2 regions of the Brevundimonas sp. C43 genome follow, and region 1 is predicted to be linked to the other one. Evidence: predicted binding sites of a transcription regulator. Region 1 holds the regulator's gene; the other holds the start of a gene.

Region 1 (10,121 bases):
ACCGCCTGGACCGCCGACGGCGAGATCATGGGTTTGCAGCATCGCACCCGCCCGATCCACGGTGTGCAGTTCCACCCCGAATCCATCGCCACCGAACACGGTCACGACATGCTGGCCAACTTCCTCGAGATCGCTGGCGTAAAGCGCCTCGCGGCCGCCTGACCGTGGGCGACGGGTTCAAGCCGATCCTCGCCCGACTGGTCGAGGGCCATCCCCTGACGTCCCAGCAGGCGCACGACTTCTTCGCCGCCTGTCTGCGCGGCGAGCCGACCCCGTCGCAAGTCGCCGCCGCCGTCACCGCCATGCGGATGCGCGGCGAGACCGTGGACGAGATCGCCGCCTTCGCCGGCGCCATGCGCGAGGCCGCCCTGACGCTGGATCACCCCTATGAGGTGATCGACACCTGCGGCACCGGGGGCGACGGTCAGCACACCTACAATATCTCGACCGCCGCAGCCCTGGTTCTGGCCGGCGCCGGTCTGAAGGTCGCCAAGCATGGCAATCGGGCGATGTCATCGAAATCAGGCTCTTCCGACGTCCTGTCGATCCTGGGCGTGAACCTGATGGCGTCGCAGGCGCAGCAGAAGAAGGCGCTGGACGAGGCCGGGATCTGCTTCCTGTTCGCGCCTGCCTATCACGGGGCGATGCGTCATGTCGGACCGGTGCGGGCCGAGATCGGTTTTCGCACCGTCTTCAACCTGTTGGGACCGCTTTCGAACCCGGCGTCTGCAAGGCGACAGGTCATGGGCGTCTATGATCCGCGCCTGCTGGAGCCGCTGGCCGAGGTGCTGGGCCGGCTGGGCGCGACCCGGGCCTGGACCGTTCACGGCCAAGGCTTGGACGAATTGGCGACTTCCGGCCCTACGGACGTCGCCGAATGGAAGGATGGCGCGGTTCGCCGCTTCCAGGTCATGCCCGAGGACGCCGGCCTGCCGCGCGCCTCCATCGCAGACATCCGTGGCGGCGACGCCGAGGAGAACGCCGTGGCCCTGCGCGCGCTTCTGGCCGGCGCGGCCGGACCCTACCGCGACATCGTCCTGCTAAACGCCGCCGCCGCCCTCGTGGTGTCCGATCGCGCGGCCGATCTGGGCGAGGGCGCCGCACTCGCCGCTGCCGCGATCGATGACGGTCGAGCCGCCGAGGCGCTGGATCGCCTGGCCCGCATCACCTCCACGCCGCTGGAAAGCGAAGAGCCCGCATGACCGACGTTCTGGACCGCATCGCCGCCTACAAGCGCGAGGACGTCGCCGCCCGCAAGGCAGCGACTTCGCAGGACGCGATCGAAGCCTTGGCCCGCGCCGCATCGGCCCCGCGCGGCTTTCGCGCTGCGTTGGAGCGGGTCGGAGAGGAAACCGGACGTCCTGCCCTGATCGCCGAGATAAAAAGGGCCAGCCCCTCCAAGGGCCTGATCCGGCCCGATTTCGATCCGCCGGCTCTGGCCCGCGCCTATGAGGCTGGCGGCGCGGCCTGTCTGTCGGTGCTGACCGATGGCCCCAGCTTCCAGGGCGACGACGCCTATCTGGCCCAGGCCCGCGAGGCCGTCGCCCTGCCCTGCCTGCGCAAGGATTTCCTGGTCGATCCCTGGCAAGTCGCCGAAAGCCGCGCCCTTGGCGCCGACTGCATCCTGATCATCCTCGCCATGATCGATAACAGCCTGGCGGCCGAACTGCTGTTCGAGGCCGAGCGATTCGGCATGGACGCGCTGATCGAGACGCACGACGAGGAAGAAATGGCGCGCGCCTGTGCGCTCGGCGGCGATCTGGTGGGGGTCAATAATCGCTCCCTGCGCACGTTCGAGGTCGATCTGGAAACCACGGAACGGCTGTCGATGCTCAGCCCCGTTCGCGCTCTGCTGGTCGCCGAGAGCGGCATCTTCACGCCCGACGATGTGGCGCGCGTCTCGGCTGCCCATGCCCAGGCGATCCTGGTTGGCGAAAGCCTGATGCGGCAGGCCGATGTCGAGGCCGCCACCCGTCAGCTGCTGGCGGTCTGAGCCGAGGCGCGGCGGCAAGCCTCGCCGTTAAGTTGACATTAGCAAGGAACACTTACAGAACATCGACAAATGTTCACGGCCCGTTCCGATTCGTCGGCGGGCGCATGAGGGCCTGGCGATGCTCACGCGCAAACAGCACGAACTGCTGATGTTCATCCACGAACGCATCCAGGAGACCGGCGTCTCCCCGTCGTTCGACGAGATGAAGGAGGCGCTGGATCTGGCTTCCAAGTCCGGCATTCACCGGCTGATCACGGCGCTGGAGGAACGCGGCTTCATCCGCCGTCTCGCTCACCGCGCCCGCGCCTTGGAAGTCACGAAACTGCCCGAGCAGGCGACGGCCGGCGCGCCGCGCGGTCGCGCCGGGTTCAAGCCCGACGTCATCGAGGGCGGCGGCGGTGTCAGACCTGCGGCTCCGATGGCGGCCAACGACACCCGCGAACTGCCGCTGATGGGCAAGATCGCCGCCGGCACGCCGATCGACGCGATCGAGCATGAAACCGCCCGCTATCCGGTTCCGGAATCGATGCTGGGTTCTGGCGAGCACTACCTGCTGGAGATCGAAGGCGACTCCATGATCGAAGCCGGTATCCTGAACGGCGACATGGTGGTGATCAAATCGACCGACAACGCCGCCTCCGGCGAGATCGTGGTGGCTCTGGTCGAGGGCGAGCAGGCGACGCTGAAGCGCCTTCGCAAGAAGGGGGCGTCGATCGCGCTTGAACCCGCCAACCGCAACTACGAGACCAAGATCTACGGCTCCGATCAAGTCGCCGTTCAGGGCAAGCTGGTCGGCCTCATGCGCCGTTATCACTGACGTCCGGATCGGACTGACACGTCCAGGGGCGGTCGCCGCGAACGTCGGCCGTCCACACCGCGCGCCATCGATCCGGCTCACCCGAACGAACGCGCCACAACTCCACCGCCCCGCCTCGCGCAAAGTCGACGCCGTCCAAAACAAGGCGATCCTGACAGGCGCTTGGAATTGAGGTGACGACGGCGCGGACGCTGACGACGGGCGCTGCGCGGCATAACATCTCCATCTGATCGGAGCTCGGCGACTTCCGCCCCCACCAGATTGCTACGGGCCCGGTCTCATCGGCTTCCGGTCGACAGGAGAAACGGTCGCAGACCCAGCCCGTCTTCGACCGGTCCGTCATGGTCAGCCCCCGTCTTCGTGACCAGAGATCGACTGCAAACTCACGCACGCCAGGCCGCAAGACGACCGCCGCCTGGTCACGGCGAAAGGCGGCGTTCGTCCCGCCATCGCCAATCCAAAGGTCCGGCGTCGGTTCACGCGGGCAGATCAGGACGGCGGCTGCGAACGGCAGTCCCAACCATCGCAGGCGGCCCTGCCACAGACAGACGAACAGCACGCCCAGAAAAGCGATCGGCAGGACATAGTTCGGCGCGCTGGCGACCGTTCTGACCGCGCCGGGCAACCCCGCCGTCCAGGCGCCGATCGCCAGCATCAGATCGACGCCCCATCCCGCGACCGCCAAGAACGGTCCCCCCAGCCCCAAGGGCTCGAGCGCTGCGCCCAGAGCCAGCGCTGGCATCAGGATGAAGTCCGCCACGGGCGACGTGCCGAGATTGGCGAGTAGTCCGTACATTGCGGTGCGGTTGAAATGCTGCATGGCGAACGGTCCCGTCGCCAATCCTGCGACGACGCTGGCCGCCACAGCCGCCGTCAACCAACCGCCTAGCCGTTGGACTGCCATGATCGGCCAAGGCGCGGATATTTCGCGCGGGCGCTTCGGCCAGGCCTCGGCCAGGGCGACCAAGGCCGCCGTCGCCGCGAACGACATCTGGAAACCCGGCGTGACGATGGCTTCAGGCTGAATAGCCAAAACGATGAAGGCCGCGACCGCCAGGCCGTGCATCGTCACAGCCTGCCGATCCAGCAGGATGGCGAGAAAGGCGATGGAGGCGGTGATGGCGGCCCGCTCGGCCGGAGGCGGTGCGCCCGACACCACCAGATAGACCCCGACCGCCGTGAGGCCCGCCAAAGCCGCGACCTTCTTGCCGTGAACCCGCAGGGCCAACCAGGGCCAGGCCGCGACGCCCAGCCGCACGGCGAAGAAGACGAAACCGCCGACGATGGCCATATGCAGCCCTGACACCGACAGGATGTGCGCCAGGCCGGAATCGCGCATCACATCCATGTCCGCCTGACTGATCCAGGTTTCATGGCTGGTGGTCATGGCGGCGGCGATCCCGCCGGTCCGTTCGCCGAGCCGTGCCACGATCCGCTCGGCCAGTGCGAAGCGGGCGCCGTTGACCGCCATTTCAAGTCGAAGGCGCCACGGCGGCGGGGCCAGATCGGCCCCACGCGTTTCACCCAAGGCGAACGCCACGCCGCCCATGCCTTGGAAGAATGCGTTGCGCCCGAAATCGTACGCGCCGGGACTGGCCGGCGCTGGCGGCGGATTCAGAATGCCGAACAGGCGGATCGCCTCACCCGGCCGCGGCGGGTGGCCCCGCACCGTCGCCCGCAAGCGGACCGGCGTCTGCTCGGGCGTCAGTCCGCGAATCCAGACCGGCGCGATCACGACCCGCGCGCCTCGCTGACCCGGGCTGTCGACATCGACGACCCAGGCCTCGATCACGGTCGGTTCGCTGAGGGCAGGCGCGATCGGTGCGGCGACAGCTTCGGTGCGCACCTTGGCCGCCGCCAGCCCGCCTGAAACGCAGGCCAGCATCAAGAGCAGCGAGGTCAGGCGCCGCGACCCGCCACGCCGGCGCGCCACGACCCACAGCCCAAAGGCCAAGGCGGCGCCCAACAACAAGGGCCACAAGACCGGCTCGGCACGCAGGGCGAAATAGACGCCGCCGCCTGCGCCGAATGCGACCGGCGCCCATAGCCGCCATCTCAGTGTCTGGGCGGCGACTTCGGCGTGCAGCCAGGCTCGCAATCGCGCAGCGGGGGTAGGTTTTGCCGCATCGGGGCGTATAAGGGCCTCGCTTACGGACCCTCCCCCATGACCTCACCTTCCTCGACTGTCGTCACCCGCTTCGCCCCCTCGCCGACAGGCTATCTGCATATCGGCGGGGCGAGAACCGCTTTATTCAACTGGTTGTACGCCAGGAGACACGCTGGACGTTTCCTGATCCGTGTCGAGGATACCGACCGCGAACGCTCGACCGATGAGGCGGTGAAGGCCATTTTTGACGGCCTGAGCTGGCTGGAGCTGTTCGCCGACGAAGAGCCGCTGTTTCAGTTCAGCCGGGCCGACCGCCACCGCCAGGTGGTCGATCAGCTGCTCGAAACCGGACATGCCTATCGCGACTTTACCTCGGCCGAGGAAACCGATCGTCTGCGTGACGAGGCCAAGGCTGAAAAGCGCACCTTCGAATCGCCCTGGCGCGACCGCGAGCCGACTGTGGACGACCTGGCGCTGCCCCACGTCGTGCGCTTCCGGCGGCCAAAGGCGACCACAGTCACGGTGGCCGATGAGGTCCAGGGTGACGTGAACTGGTCGACCGACGACCTGGACGATCTGGTGCTGCTGCGTTCGGACGGCGCGCCGACCTATAATCTCGCCGTCGTCGTGGACGACCACGACATGGGGGTGACCCACGTCATTCGCGGCGACGACCATCTGAACAACGCCGCGCGCCAGAGCCTGATCTACGATGCGCTGGGCTGGACGCGTCCGACCTTCGCCCACATCCCCCTGATCCATGGACCGGACGGCGCCAAGTTGTCGAAGCGTCACGGCGCCCAGGCGGTGCATGAATATGCCGAAATGGGCTATTTGCCCGAGGCCATGCGCAACTATCTGGCTCGCCTGGGCTGGGCGCACGGCGACGACGAACTGTTCAGCGACGCCCAAGCCATCGCATGGTTCGATCTCGCCGGCATCGGCAAGGCGCCGGCCCGTCTGGACTTCGACAAACTGGCCCACGTCAATTCGCACTGGCTGCGCCTCGCCGACGATGAACGGCTCGCCAAGCTGACGCTGGATGCGCATCTGCAGAAGGGCCACGCCCTGGCGGAGGCGGACGAAACCCGGCTCCAGCGCGCCATGCCTTTCGTCAAGGACCGCGCCAAGACGATCCTCGATCTGGCCGACCAAACCGCCTTCGTCCTGAAATCGCGCCCGCTGACCCTGGACGACAAGGCGAAGGCGCTGCTGTCGGGGGAAACCTTGGATCGCCTAGGCCGCCTGCGCGAGCGGCTGTCCCTGTTCCAATCCTGGGATGTCTTCGCGCTGGAAGCCGAGCTCAAGGCCTTTGCGGAATCCGAGGGCGTCGGGTTCGGAAAAATCGGCCCGCCGATGCGCGCGGCGCTTACCGCAGGGTCAACATCACCTGATATTGCACGAACTTTGTCGGCTCTTGGGCGCGACGAAAGTCTCGGGCGCTTGGATGATGCGCTGCAACAGACTAAGTGATCACCCACAAACCAAAAAGCGGCCGACGCCTCCCCGCGCCTGGACGTGTGATGCAAAGGGGCATTCATGACTGAACAAGCCAAACCCGCCGGCTCGGCGACCCTGTCCTTCGAGGACAAGACGATCGAGTTGCCGGTCCTTTCGGGCTCCACCGGCCCGGACGTCATCGACATCCGCAAACTCTATGCGGGAACGGGCGCCTTCACCTTCGATCCCGGCTTCACCTCGACGGCGGCCTGTGAATCGGCCCTGACCTATATCGACGGCGACGCCGGCGTGCTGCTGCACCGCGGCTATCCGATCGACCAACTGGCATCGAAGTCGAACTTCGTGGAGGTCTGCCACCTGCTGCTGCATGGCGAACTGCCGACCGCCGCTCAGTACGAGAAGTTCGAAAACAGCATCACCACCCACACGATGCTGCACAGCCAGTTCGATCGCTTCTTCGAAGGCTTCCGCCGCGACGCCCACCCGATGGCCATCATGGTCGGCACCGTCGGCGCCCTGTCGGCCTTCTATCACGACAGCCTGGACATCCACGATCCGATCCAGCGTGACATCTCGGCCATTCGCCTGATCGCCAAGATGCCCACGATCGCGGCCCGCGCCTACAAATACCATATCGGCCAGCCGTTCGTTTCGCCGCGCAACGACCTGTCCTACGCCGAGAACTTCCTGCGCATGTGCTTCGCCGTGCCGGCCGAGGACTATCACGTCGATCCCGCCCTGGTTCGCGCCATGGACCGCATCTTCACCCTGCACGCCGACCACGAACAGAACGCCTCGACCTCGACCGTGCGTCTCGCCGGTTCGTCGGGCGCCAATCCGTTCGCCTGTATCGCCGCCGGCATCGCCTGCCTGTGGGGCCCGTCGCACGGCGGCGCCAACGAAGAAGCGCTGACGATGCTCAAGGAAATCGGCACCCCGGACAAGATCCCGGAGTTCATTCAGGGCGTGAAGGATCGCAAGTACAAGCTGATGGGCTTCGGCCACCGCGTGTACAAGAACTACGACCCGCGTGCGAAGGTCATGCAGCAGTCGGCCTATGAAGTGCTGGCCGCCACGGGCCGCGAAAACGATCCGCTGTTCCTCGTCGCCAAGGAGTTGGAGAAGGTCGCCCTGTCGGACGAATACTTCACCTCGCGCAAGCTGTTCCCGAACGTCGACTTCTATTCGGGCATCACCCTGTCGGCGATGGGCTTCCCGACCACCATGTTCACCGTTCTGTTCGCCTTGGCCCGCACCGTGGGCTGGATCTCGCAGTGGCAGGAAATGATGGCCGATCCGTCGCAGAAGATCGGTCGCCCGCGTCAGCTCTACACGGGCCCGACCCAGCGCGATTATGTGCCGATCGAACAGCGCGGCTGAGACGAAGGCGAGAATGCAGAACGCCGGGGAGACATCCCCGGCGTTTTTCTTTGTCGTCAGACCAGCTTCAAATCCGCGAAACGCGCGGCCAGGTCATCCAGATCACGGTGCATATGGGCCACGCCGATTGCAGCAGCGCCCAGAGCCACATCGTCCCCTTCGACGGCCATGGACAGGGCCAGGCTTTGGTCGATCGCGCCCATGGGCTGGGCGACCCTGCCCTGAAACAGAGCCTCGAGTTGCTCCACCGCTCGCTCCGCATCCTGCGACCAGGGATCCAGCCGTGCGCCGGCACCCTCGGCCTGGAAGCCACGCCCCAGGATGACGATGTCGCTGCGCACGCGCCAGAAGGCGCGCACGAGCGCAGCCCGGTCGGCGGTCTCACGTTGCGGACCGGGCAGATCGATGACGTTCTTGGCGGCCTGACCCAACGCATCCAGCCGCCGCTTCAGATCGGCATGACGGCGCGAGATCTCGGCCGCATCCTCCGGGGAGCCCTTGGAGACCAAAGCTAGCAGCACCGCCGCCTCGCCCGCCGCCTCGCGCGCCTGAAGTTTGAAGGACTGCCTGGCATGACGCGGAAACAGCGCCAGAATCGCCAGAACCCCGACGCCGCTGCCGACCAGGATTTCCATCACCCGATCCAGCGCCAGGGACGCCGGCCCTTCCGCACCCGTCCCGCCGGCGATGACGATCGTCGCCGTCACGGGCGCAACTTTCAGCCAAGGCCGCCCGGCTGCCAAGAAGGCCAGCAGGCCCGCCGAGACGGCGATGCTCAGGGCCATGCTTTCCAGGCCCGGCGGACGAAGGAAGGCGAAGACCGCCCCCGCCAGCGCTCCGGTCGCCGTACCGATGGCCCGGTCGCGCGCAACGGTCAGGACGCCGCCGCCGACGCTCGCCTGAATGACGACGATGGCGGAAATCACGCTCCAGTACGGGTGCGGCAGGTTCAGCCAGGTCGCGAGATAGAGCGCGGCCATCGCGCCCACCGCCATCTGCAGCGCGGCGCGGACCTCGGCCGCACGTCGCGGACTGAGCGCCCGCGCCATCGTCAGCGCGCCGACTTGGCGGCGATGACCCTGAGCACGGCGTCGGCAGCCAGTTCGGAGGGGTCTGGTCCTCCGCGCCCCATCAGGTCCAATGCCGCCGTCTGGCGACGCGCCTGTTCGGCCGCCAAGGCCGGGTCGGCCAGCAGCCGCCCGACCGCCGCCGTCAGGATGGCCGGGGTCGCCTCGTGCTGGATGAACTCGGGTGCGATCCGATCGTCAGCCGCGACATTGAACAGAGTGATGTGTTTGGCGGTCACGAACCGCTTCATCAGCTGATAGCTGAGCCCGTCGATCTTGTAGGCGATGACCATCGGCGCGCCCGCAAGCGCCAGTTCGGTCGACACGGTGCCGCTGGTGGCCAGGGCGACGGTCGCGGCGCGCATGGCGTCATACTTTTCGGCTTCATCGACCAGGTGTACGCGGAAGGGCCAGGTGGCGACGCGACCTGCAACATCGTGAGCGACTGTCCCTGCGGCGACCACGGCGACTTCCAGGCCGGGATTCGTAGTCTTCAGTTTTCTGACCGTCGCCTCATAGACGGGGGCCATTCGGGTGATCTCGCTGGGCCGGCTGCCGGGCAGCACCAAGAGAAGCTGCGCATCGGCCGCGATCCCACGACGCGCGCGGAACGCTGCACCGTCCGTAGCATCCAAGTTCACATGAAGCGCAGACGATCCGACCACGGTCGTCGGCAGGCCCTCGCGCTCAAACCAGGGCGCATCGAAGCCATAGAGGGCCAGCAAATGATCGACGGCGCCCGCCAAGGTCTTGGCCCGGCCCGGTCGCGAGGCCCAGACTTGAGGCCCGACGTATTTGATTAGCGGCAGATCAGGGCGCGCGGCCCGGATCGCCTTGGCCACACGGATGGTGAAGCCCCAGCTGTCGATCAGAACTACGGCGTCGGGCTGTTCCCGCTCGGCCAGCGCCGCCGTTTGCTCGACGCGCCGCTTGACCTTGCCATAGGCGCGCAAGCCCTCGATCCAGCCCAGGATCGACAGTTCGGCGATATCGAATGGGCTGGCGACGCCCTCGGCCGCCATCTTGGGCCCGCCGACGCCGACAAAGGCCACATCGTGCCCCAACCGCATCTTCAATGCCTTGGCCAGACCGGCGCCCAGCGCATCGCCCGAAGCCTCAGCCGCCACCAACATGATCTTCAGCGGACGGCTCACCGATCCTCGCCCCAGACGAACAGGCCCAGACGGTTCGCCGTCTCGACGATGGCCGCGCGATCGATCAGGATCAAACGTCCCGCCACGCCGCCGATGCCCGCCAGACCCGCCGCCGCCGCCATTTCGACGGTGCGCGGCCCGA
Region 2 (10,121 bases), 1.3 Mb from region 1:
CTGGCCATGCTCGGCCTGGTTCTGATGCTGACCGCAGGGCGACGGTTGCTGGGTCGATGGGGCGCGGCCGGGGTTGTCCTGGCGGCCTTCGCGATTGCAGCGGCGCTGGGCGGTTTCAGCCTGCCGGTCCTGGGGGCGACGGTGATCGCTCTGGCGCTCAGCCTGACGAGGCCGAAACCGCAGGACGCAGACGCCGTCTGGGGCGGCTGGCTGGGGCTGATCGTCCTGGTCCTGATCCTGGGCGGCGGGGTGCAGGCGGCGGCGCCGGAAGCCGCCTTCCTGCTGCTTTGGCCCGGTCTGATCGCCGCCCTGGCGGCCGCGTCGACGGCGGTGATCGGCGCGCGCTTCGGGTCGTGGGCGTCCTTCGCGCCCGCCGTCGTCGCCACAGCCCTGGTCGGCGGGTGGTTGCTGGTTCAGGGGCACGGCGTCTTCCTGGGGGTCGGCATGGATATGCCTGGCGCGGTGGGGCCAATCGCCCTGATGATCGCGATGCTGGTCCGCCCGCTGGCGCCTCGATCGGGGCGGGCCTTGCCGATCTTCGCCGCGGCGAGCCTGGCGCTGGCTGTTGCGACCGCCGTTGGGGCCAGGTTGGTCGCTTGATCCGGATGCGTTTCGCAGTCGTCCGAGCGATGAAACCGGGCTAAGCATACCGCTGCTGTTTCTCGGGGCCTCGGCGCGTTTGCACCATCTTCACGTCAATCCGTTCACCGTCCTGTCGCTGGCCATAGCGATCCTGGGCGCGTGGACGGCTCTGGATCTGTTCAATCGAACCCGCGACCAGATCGGCGCCACGCGGTTGCGATGGTTAGGCGTCGCCGCCCTGGCGTTGGGCGTCAGCATCTGGTCGATGCATTTCATCGCCATGCTGGGGTTCGAAGTCGAAGGACCCGTCTTCTATGATCCCGGCCTGACGCTGATCTCCTTCCTGCTGGCGACGGCCGGCACGTCCGCGGCCTTCCTGACGGCGGGGACGGCGCAGGCCAGCCCCTTGCGACTGGCGCCGGCGGCCCTGCTGATGGGCGGATCCATCGTCGCCATGCACTACGTCGGGATGGCGGCGATGCGGATGAACGCCGTCCTGAGTTACCAGCCCGTGCTGGTCGCCCTGTCGGTGCTGGTTGCGGTCGCCGCCGCCTATGCCGCCCTGATTGCGGCTCGCCAGGAGCGGAGCCTGGCCTGGCGCGCGGTCGCCGCCGTGATCCTGGGTCTGGCCATTGTCTCCATGCACCATGTCGGCATGGCGGCCCTGATCCTGACCCCGATCGCCGATGCAGGGCCGGTGGAGGGCGGGGCGTCGCCGGTCGTACTGGCGGTCGCGGTGACAACCGGGGCGGTGACGTTGCTGTTTCTCGCGCTAGGCGCCTCGATCGTGGATCAGCGCGCCAATGTCCTGGCGGCCGTGGACGCGGGCGGCGTCGGCTTCTGGGAAGCGACCCTGCCGATGAAGACGACGATGATGTCAGGCCGCGCGCGCGAAATCCTGTCCATCGACGCGGACAGCCGTCTGGGAGCCACCGAGATCGGCGACCGTCTGTCGCCCGAGGATCTGCCGCTGCATCGTCAGGCGCTGGAGCGCGCCCTGGCGGGCGAGGGCGAATATGATCAGGAATGGCGTCTGCCGGCCTCGGGCCGCTGGATCCATCTGAGGGGGCGCCTGATCCGCAGTCGTTCGGGCCGGCCGATCAAGATGTCGGGCGTCATCACCGACATCACCGATCGCCGTGAGGCCTTCGCCGCCCTGGCCGACAGCGAACGCTTGCAGCGACTGCTGATCAACGAACTGAATCACCGGGTGAAGAACACCCTGGCCACGGTGCAGTCCATCGCCCATCAGACGGCGCGGCGCACGCCGGATGTCGCCACCTTCACCGCCCTGTTCGAGGCGCGGCTGGTGGCCCTGTCCAACACGCAGAACCTGCTGACGGCCGCGAACTGGGAGCGTGTCGATCTGCGCGCCATGCTGGCTCAGGAACTGGCCCCCTATGCCGAGGAACAGGTTCGCCTGACCGGTCCGGCCGTCGATCTGAACGCGCAACAGACGTTGGGGATGGGGATGGTCTTTCACGAACTGGCGGTGAACGCCGCCAAATACGGCGCCCTGTCGAACGCCTCGGGCTGCGTGCGGGTCGACTGGTCCGTGGCGGAAGGCCATCTGCTGCTGGATTGGGTCGAAAGCGGCGGGCCGGCGGTGTCGCCGCCTCGGCGAAAGGGCTTTGGCTCGGTCCTGATCGACTCGACCATCAACCGTTCGCTGCACGGCTCGGCGGTCATGACGTACGACCCCGAGGGCGCCAGTTTCAGCCTGCGTCTTCCGCTCTAGTCTGCGTCAAAAACGGTCGTAGGATTTATTTGTTCTCGTTTTGATCAATGAGAACATCTTGTGAACCGGAACAAACCATGCACATAGTCGGCCTCACGAAACGGGGGCGGGTCCAGGCGGGTCTCTCCCAAGCTTAATGACAGGAATCATGGCAAGGGAGACGAAGGCAATGGCTTCACAGGCGGCACTCAAATTGGTGGGCAAGGACGACGGCGACAAGCAACGCGCCCTGGAGGCGGCGATCGCGCAGATCGATCGCGCCTTCGGCAAGGGCTCGGTGATGAAGCTCGGCAAGGCCGGGCAGGTGAATGAGATCGAGAGCGTCTCGACCGGTTCGCTGGGCCTGGACATGGCCTTGGGCATCGGCGGCCTGCCGGTCGGCCGGGTGATCGAGGTCTTCGGCCCGGAATCCTCGGGCAAGACGACCCTGGCCCTGCACACCGTCGCCGAAGTGCAGAAGAAGGGCGGGGTCGCCGCCTTCGTCGACGCCGAACACGCGCTGGACCCGGTCTACGCCCAGAAGCTGGGCGTCAATCTGGACGACCTGCTGGTGTCGCAGCCCGACACCGGCGAGCAGGCGCTGGAAATCGTGGATACGCTGGTCCGGTCGGGCGCCGTGGACATCGTGGTCGTCGACTCCGTCGCAGCCCTGACGCCGCGCGCCGAGATCGAGGGCGAGATGGGCGACAGCCTGCCGGGCCTTCAGGCGCGCCTGATGAGCCAGGCGCTGCGCAAGCTGACGGCCTCGATCTCCAAGTCGAAATGCATCGTCCTGTTCATCAACCAGATCCGTCACAAGATCGGGGTGATGTACGGCTCGCCCGAGACAACGACGGGCGGGAATGCGCTGAAGTTCTACGCCTCCGTGCGTCTGGACATCCGCCGCACCGGCGCGATCAAAAACCGCGACGAGGTGGTCGGCAACACCACCCGGGTCAAGGTGGTCAAGAACAAGGTCGCCCCGCCGTTCCGCGAGGTGATCTTCGACATCATGTACGGCGAGGGCATCTCCAAGCTGGGCGAGATCATCGACCTGGGCGTCAAGGCCGGCATCATTGAGAAGTCGGGCAGCTGGTTCAGCTATGACTCCACCCGGATCGGTCAGGGCCGCGAGAATGTGCGCGAGTTCCTGAAACAGAACCCGGACATCGCCGCCTCGATCGAAAAGGCCGTGCGCGCCTCGACCAACAAGATCGCCGACGAACTGCTGGGCACGCCCGAGCCGGACGAAGGCCAGGACCTGGAAGGCTGACGCCAGCCTCCGAGGCTGGGCGGACTGTCAAAGTTTGTCCCGGCCTCGGTCCGGTCTTTTCACCGCTACTCCGTCGCCCCTAGCGACCCGCCACCGACCCCGCGAAGGGCGGCGGAGCGACCCGCTCGACCTCGTGTCGGGCGGGTCTTTTTCTTGTCCGGGGTCGCGATTGCGATTGGCCCAGGGCCGCGCAATAACGATGGCCATGCGAAACCGCTTTGGGTGTCTGGCTTTGCTCGCCCTCTTGGTCTGCGCGCCTCTCGCGGGTTGGCAGACCTACCAATACGTCTGGTGTCAAAGCCTCTTGCCTCATGGCGTCGAGGCAAAATGGATCGAATATCGTAAGCAAGCGGCTTGGGGCTTCGGACCTGGCGCCGACGAGGTCGGACTCATCATATATCGGCTGGAGAAGGCTTCGCTTTCAAAGGTCGAAGAAGGAGGATTGGCTTATCTGTCTGACGCTTCTGAAAGCCCGGTGCTGGTGAATGCATCTCAGCGAAAGGCGAATGAGCGTCGAACCTACTGGGACTGGAAGCGCACTCCGATCGTTCCATTGTGGTCTGGACATGGGGAGCATAACTGCGGCCGAGAGCCCGGCATCGGGGCCTTTCTGGATCGCAATGATTTCCGCTGCAAACTCGATCCGAAAACCGTGTCGAAGGTCAATGCGATCATAAGCTCTGACCACGCGTTTTACGCCCATGGGCGAGGTGGGAGCGTCGTCATCGTGGCTCCGGCTGAGCAACGCGTGATCGTGGCGTACAGCGGTTAGCAACGCCTTTTAAACGAGAACGGGCGACCCGGAGGCCGCCCGTTCCGTAGTCCATCCATGTCCGCAACCGATCAGGCGGCGGCCTTCTCCGGGGCGAACTTGCCGTAGAAGGTCTCGTCCTTCGCGGCCATGTCGCGCAGCAACTGCGGGACCTTGAAGCGGTCGCCGTAGGTCGCGGCCAGACGATCTGCGGTTTCGACGAACTTGGCCAGGCCGATGCCGTCGATCATGCTGATCGGACCGCCGGTCCAGGGCGCGAAGCCCCAGCCCAGGATGGCGCCCAGATCGGCTTCGCGCGGATCGTCTATGACGCCTTCTTCCCAGCAACGGGCCACTTCGACGGCCTGGCGATACAGCAGGCGCGTCTTCAGTTCGTCGATCTGGGCGAAGGCGGTCGGCTCTTCCGGCTGATCGATGCCCTTGGTGGTGGGGGCTAGTTCGCCCAGACCCTTCCAGATCGTCTTGGGCTTCTGATCGTAGTCGTAGAAGCCTTTGCCGTTCTTGCGGCCGAAGCGTCCGCCCTCGACCATCTTGGCGACGATGTCGGCGCCTTCCGACGGGACATATTTGTCGCCCAAGTCCAACGCCGTCTGTTTGGCGATCTTGTAGGACAGGTCCAGGGCGACGTCGTCGTGCATCTCCAGAGGGCCGCGCGGCATGCCGGTCATGCGACCGACATTGTCGATCAGGGCGGGGCCGTAGCCCTCTTCCAGCATCGCCATACCCTCCATCAGGAAGGTGGAGAAGCAGCGCGAGGTGTAGAAGCCGCGGCTGTCGTTGACGACGATCGGCGTCTTCTTGATCTTCAGCACATAGTCCAGCGCCTTGGCGATGGCGGCCTGACCCGTCTTTTCGCCCAGGATGATCTCGACCAGCATCATCTTGTCGACGGGCGAGAAGAAGTGGATGCCGATGAAGTCCTCGGGCCGCACCGAGGCCTCGGCCAGGCCGGTGATCGGCAGGGTCGAGGTGTTGGAGCCGAAGACGGCGCCCTCGGCCAGTTGCGCCTCGGCGCGCTTGGTCACGTCGGCCTTGATCTCGCGGTTTTCGAACACGGCCTCGACGACCAGATCGGAACCCTTGATCAGGTCATAGTCGGTCGTCGCCGTGACCGAACCCAGCAGGGCGTCGTACTTCTCCTGCGTCAGCTGACCACGCGACAGGCGCTTCTTCAGCAGTTCCTCGACGTGGGCCTTGCCCTTGTCGGCGGCTTCCTGGGTCTGGTCGATCAGGATGGTTTCGATGCCGGCCAGCGCCTGCACATAGGCGATGCCTGCGCCCATCATGCCGGCGCCGATGACCGTGACCTTCTTCGGATCGGACTTCGGCACGCCGGCCGGGCGAACGGCGCCCTTGTCCAGTTCCTGTTTGGACAGGAACAGCGAACGAATCATGGCCTGGGCCTGCGGCGTCATCAGGGTCTTGATGAAGTAGCGGGTCTCGATGCGCAGGGCCGCGTCCATCGGCACCTGGGCGCCTTCGTAAACGGCCTTCATCAGGTTCACCACGGCCGGATAGTTGCCATAGGACTGCTTGCGCAGCATGGCGTTGCCGACCATGAAGTTCTGAATGCCGGCCGGGTGATAGGGGCCGCCGCCGGGCAGTTTGAACGACTTCTCGTCCCAGGGCTGCACGGCCTTGCCGCCGTTCTTGATCCAGGCCTTGGCGGCCTCGACCGACTGGCCCTTTTCGACGACTTCATGGACGATGCCGGCGCCCTTGGCGTCGTTCGGGCGGAAGGACTTGCCCTCGCTCATCGCCATCATGGCGTTCTGGACGCCGACCAGGCGGGTCAGGCGCTGGGTGCCGCCGCCGCCGGGGAACAGGCCGACCTTGATCTCGGGCAGGCCCAGCTGGATTTTGTTGTCATTCTCGACCACGCGGTAGTGGGCCGCCAGGGTGAACTCCAGCCCGCCGCCCAAAGCCAGGCCGTTGATCGCGGCCGCGATCGGCTTGCCCGAGGTTTCCAGCGCACGGAAGGCGCCGTTCAGCTTCCAGCCGGCGTCGAACGCCTTTTGCAGGTCGCCGCCGCCCGACAGCACGCCGCCGGCCATGTCGCCCAGGTCCGCGCCGGCGCAGAAGCCCGAGGCCTTGCCCGAGGTGATGACGGCGCCCTTGATGGCGTCGTCGGTCTTGATGCGTTCGACCAGCTCGGGGATTTCCTTCATCACCGAGGACGTCAGGGTATTCATCGAACGGCCCGGAACGTCGAAGGTGATCAGGGCGATGCCGTCGGCGTCGACGTCGATCTTGAAGTTTTCCATATCCATTTGCTCCCGGATCAGACGCGTTCGATGACGGTGGCGGTGCCCATGCCGCCGCCGATGCACAGGGTGACCAGGGCGGTCGACTTGTTCGAGCGCTCCAGCTCGTCCAGCGCGATGCCGGTGATCATGGCGCCGGTGGCGCCGAGCGGGTGGCCCATCGAGATTCCGCCGCCGTTCACATTCATCTTGGCGTGGTCGATGTCGAGCGCCTGCATGTAGCGCAGGACGACGGCGGCGAAGGCCTCGTTCAGCTCCCACAGGTCGATGTCGTCGGGCGTCATGCCCAGCTTGGTCAGCAGTTTGCGGGTCACATACTCAGGGCCGGTCAGCATGATCGACGGCTCGGAGCCGATCGAGGCGCCGCCCAGGATCTTGGCGCGCGGCTTAAGGCCCAGGGCCTGGCCGGCTTCAAGCGAACCGATCAGCACGCCGGCCGAACCATCGACGATGCCGGAAGAGTTGCCGGGCGTGTGGACGTGATTGACGCGCTCTACCTCGGGGTAGCGCTGGTTGATCACGCCGTCGAAGGCCATTTCGCCCATCATGGCGAAGGAGGGGTTCAGACCCCCGAGCGCCTGCATGTCCGTGTTCGGACGGATCGTCTCGTCATGATCCAGAATGGTCAGGCCCAGCTGGTCCTTGACGCCGATCACCGAGTTCTTGAACCGGCCCTCGGCCCAGGCCTTGGCGGCGCGCTTGTGGCTCTCGACCGAATAGGCGTCCACGTCGTCGCGGCTGAAGCCGTATTTGGTGGCGATCATGTCCGCCGAGACGCCTTGCGGCACAAAGTAGGTCGGGAAGGCCGAGGAGGGGTCGGTCGGCCAGGCGCCCATGTCCGAACCCATCGGCACGCGGCTCATGACCTCGACGCCGCCGCCGACGGCGAAGTCGGCCTCGCCGGACTTCACCTTGGCCGTCGCCATGTTCACGGCTTCCAGGCCCGAGGCGCAGAAGCGGTTGATCTGGACGCCGGCCGTATATTGCGACCAGCCGGCCGAGAGCACGGCGGTGCGCGCGATGTCGGCGCCGAGTTCGCCCACGGGCGTGACGCAGCCCAGGATGACGTCATCGACCTTGGAGGTGTCCAGGTCGTTGCGGTCGCGCAGGGCTTCCAGCACCTGGGTCGCCAGGCTGAGGCCGGTGATCTCGTGCAGCGAGCCGTCCTTCTTGCCCTTGCCGCGCGGCGTGCGGACGGCGTCGTAGATATAGGCGTCAGCCATGGAAGTGCGTCTCCATCTTTGGGCCCATCCTCAACGTGCGGCAGGTCGCGGCACGACGGGCAGGGCGGTTCCAAGCGTGGACGCCAAGAACCCTACGTTTACGTCAACGTCAAGTAATAAGCCGCGTGATCGCGGCCGCTTGAGGCGGATGCTTCGACGGACTGGCGGTATGAGAGCGTGGGAACGCCGGCCGAGTGCTCGCTGTCAGCGGGGTGGAATACGGGTCGCGGCGCCAGTGATCTTGCAGGCGTATTCGGTCTGCGGACGGCCTGTCTGAACGCCGGTCGGTGTCAGAATGCCTTGGTCGCGCGTGCACGCGGCTTCCAGAGCCCAGCTCCTGCTGATAGCTATTGGTCGTCCCCATCGTGCCGCAGCCCGAAAGCAGCGGCAGGACGACGGCGGCGGAAAGGATGAGGATACGCATGGTTCGCTGCTCCCTTTGGAGCGTCAACCGCTCCGCATAGTCCCCCGGCCCTCGAAGACTACTGCGTCGCCGACAGCCTGACCAGCTTGCCGTTCTGCTCGTCGGTGATGGCCCAGACCGATCCGTCGGCGCCGACCGCCACGTCGCGAATGCGTTCGCCCAGGTCCGTCAGCAGGCGCTCTTCACCCACCACCCGGTCGTTCTGGATGACCAGACGCGCGATATGTTTTTCCTTCAGGCCCGCGACCAGCAGATTGCCGTCCCAGCCGGGGAACATAGCGCCCTGATAGAAGGTGGCGCCGCCGGGCGCGATCACCGGATCCCAGTAATAGACGGGCTGTTCGGTGCCGTCCTTTTTCGTCGCGCCGCTGTTGATCGCGCCGCCCGCATATTCGACTCCGTAGGCCGCATCCGGCCAGCCGTAGTTGGCGCCGGCCTTGTCCAGATTGACCTCGTCGCCCCCGCGGGTGCCGTGTTCGATGGTCCAGATGGCGCCCGTTCCCGGTTGGACGGCGACGCCCTGAACATTGCGGTGCCCCAGGCTCCAGATTTCCGGTCGGGCGCCGGCGCGGCCGACGAAGGGGTTGTCCTGCGGGACCGTGCCGTCGGCGTTGATGCGGATGGTCTTGCCCATGTGCGAGCCCAGATCCTGCGCCTGGGGCAGCATCGGCTTGTCCGAGCGTTCGCCCAGGGTGATGAACAGCTTGCCGTCCGGCGCGAAGGCCAGGGACGACCCGAAATGCTTGTCGCCGTCATAGACGGGCAGGGCGCGGAAGATGACCTGGACGTTCTCGACACGCGAGCCGTCGTCCGACAGACGCCCGCGCGCGACTGAGGTGGCGTTGCCGCCCTCGCGGGGTTCGGCATAGCTCCAATAGATCATGCGATCCTGCGCAAACCTCGGTCCGACGACGACGTCCAGCAGGCCGCCCTGACCGCGCGCATCGACGGCGAGCAGGCCCGTGACGGGTTCGCCGACCTGGCCCTGGGCGGTGATGATGCGCAGACGGCCCGGCTTTTCAGTCACCAGCCAGCGACCATCGGGCAGGGCCGCCAGACCCCAGGGGTGGACAAGGCCCGAGGCCACCACCGTGTGGGTCATGGCCTGTTCGGTCTTGACGCCCGGCGCGCGGGTCTGGCCGGCGAAGGCTGGTTGTTGATCGGGATTGTTCGCCGGACGGGTTTCCAGCGGGGCCCCGGCCTGAGGCGTGGCGCCGGCGCTCTCGCTATTTGCGCCACAGGCGGCGGCGAGAACGAGCAGGGATGTCGAGGCGGCGGCGACGATCAGGCGCATGAAGGGCGAACTCCGGCTGGGCTTTGGGCAGTCGTTACGAAACGGCGAGGCCAGCGTTACCGTTCCTGCCGCAAGGCGTCTTGCGCTCTATCGCCGCAGGTTCTGGTCCGAGACGACTTGAACCGCGCGCCCGACGGCGATATAGGCACGCCTCTTTCGCGCTGGCCCCGGCCGCGCGCAGGGCCCGGGACTGGGTAGCTCAGATGGTTAGAGCGGTGGATTCATAACCCACAGGTCGGCGGTTCGATCCCGCCTCCAGTCACCACCTCACACCCCCTGCAACCTGCGCCGTTGTGCTGCGTTTTCCGGTCGAGCTTTCAACCTTGACCGGAGTTTCGTCGTGACGATCCGAACCAAAGCCCTGATGGCGGCCGTCGCCGCAATGACGCTGGGCGCGGCCGCCTGCACCCAGGCCGAGCAGGAAAAGACCGAGGCGCATGCCGAGGCTGCCGCCGACAAGACGGCCGATGTCGCGTCTCAGGCCGGGGAAGTGATCGAGGGCGGCGCGATGAAGGCGGCGCAGGCGGTCGAGAGCGGCGCCGGCAAGGTCGCCGACAAGCTGGAAAACGAAC

What was found. Region 1 encodes LexA, which represses DNA repair genes until DNA is damaged. Its sites were predicted from a motif close to ATGTTCNCNANNTGTTCT; they were not measured.
Region 2: the regulator LexA is predicted to act here: its motif matches at 2,371-2,388, upstream of recA (recombinase RecA).

What each region holds. Positions count from the first base shown of each region.
Region 1 covers NZ_CP132231.1:1,018,258-1,028,378, reverse strand. The annotation lists gene Q9R14_RS05140 (aminodeoxychorismate/anthranilate synthase component II) at 1-162, shown strand, start outside; gene trpD (anthranilate phosphoribosyltransferase) at 165-1,202, shown strand; gene trpC (indole-3-glycerol phosphate synthase TrpC) at 1,199-1,993, shown strand; gene lexA (transcriptional repressor LexA) at 2,112-2,810, shown strand; gene Q9R14_RS05120 (ComEC/Rec2 family competence protein) at 2,791-4,908, opposite strand; gene gltX (glutamate--tRNA ligase) at 4,975-6,390, shown strand; gene gltA (citrate synthase) at 6,457-7,758, shown strand; gene Q9R14_RS05105 (FUSC family protein) at 7,815-8,807, opposite strand; gene lpxB (lipid-A-disaccharide synthase) at 8,810-9,979, opposite strand; gene Q9R14_RS05095 (LpxI family protein) at 9,976-10,121, opposite strand, start outside.
Region 2 covers NZ_CP132231.1:2,300,395-2,310,515, reverse strand. The annotation lists gene Q9R14_RS11720 (M20/M25/M40 family metallo-hydrolase) at 1-600, shown strand, start outside; gene Q9R14_RS11715 (MHYT domain-containing protein) at 680-2,320, shown strand; gene recA (recombinase RecA) at 2,490-3,572, shown strand; gene Q9R14_RS11705 (hypothetical protein) at 3,748-4,344, shown strand; gene Q9R14_RS11700 (3-hydroxyacyl-CoA dehydrogenase NAD-binding domain-containing protein) at 4,416-6,608, opposite strand; gene Q9R14_RS11695 (acetyl-CoA C-acetyltransferase) at 6,626-7,831, opposite strand; gene Q9R14_RS11690 (PQQ-dependent sugar dehydrogenase) at 8,314-9,549, opposite strand; tRNA gene Q9R14_RS11685 (tRNA-Met) at 9,738-9,814, shown strand; gene Q9R14_RS11680 (hypothetical protein) at 9,890-10,121, shown strand, end outside.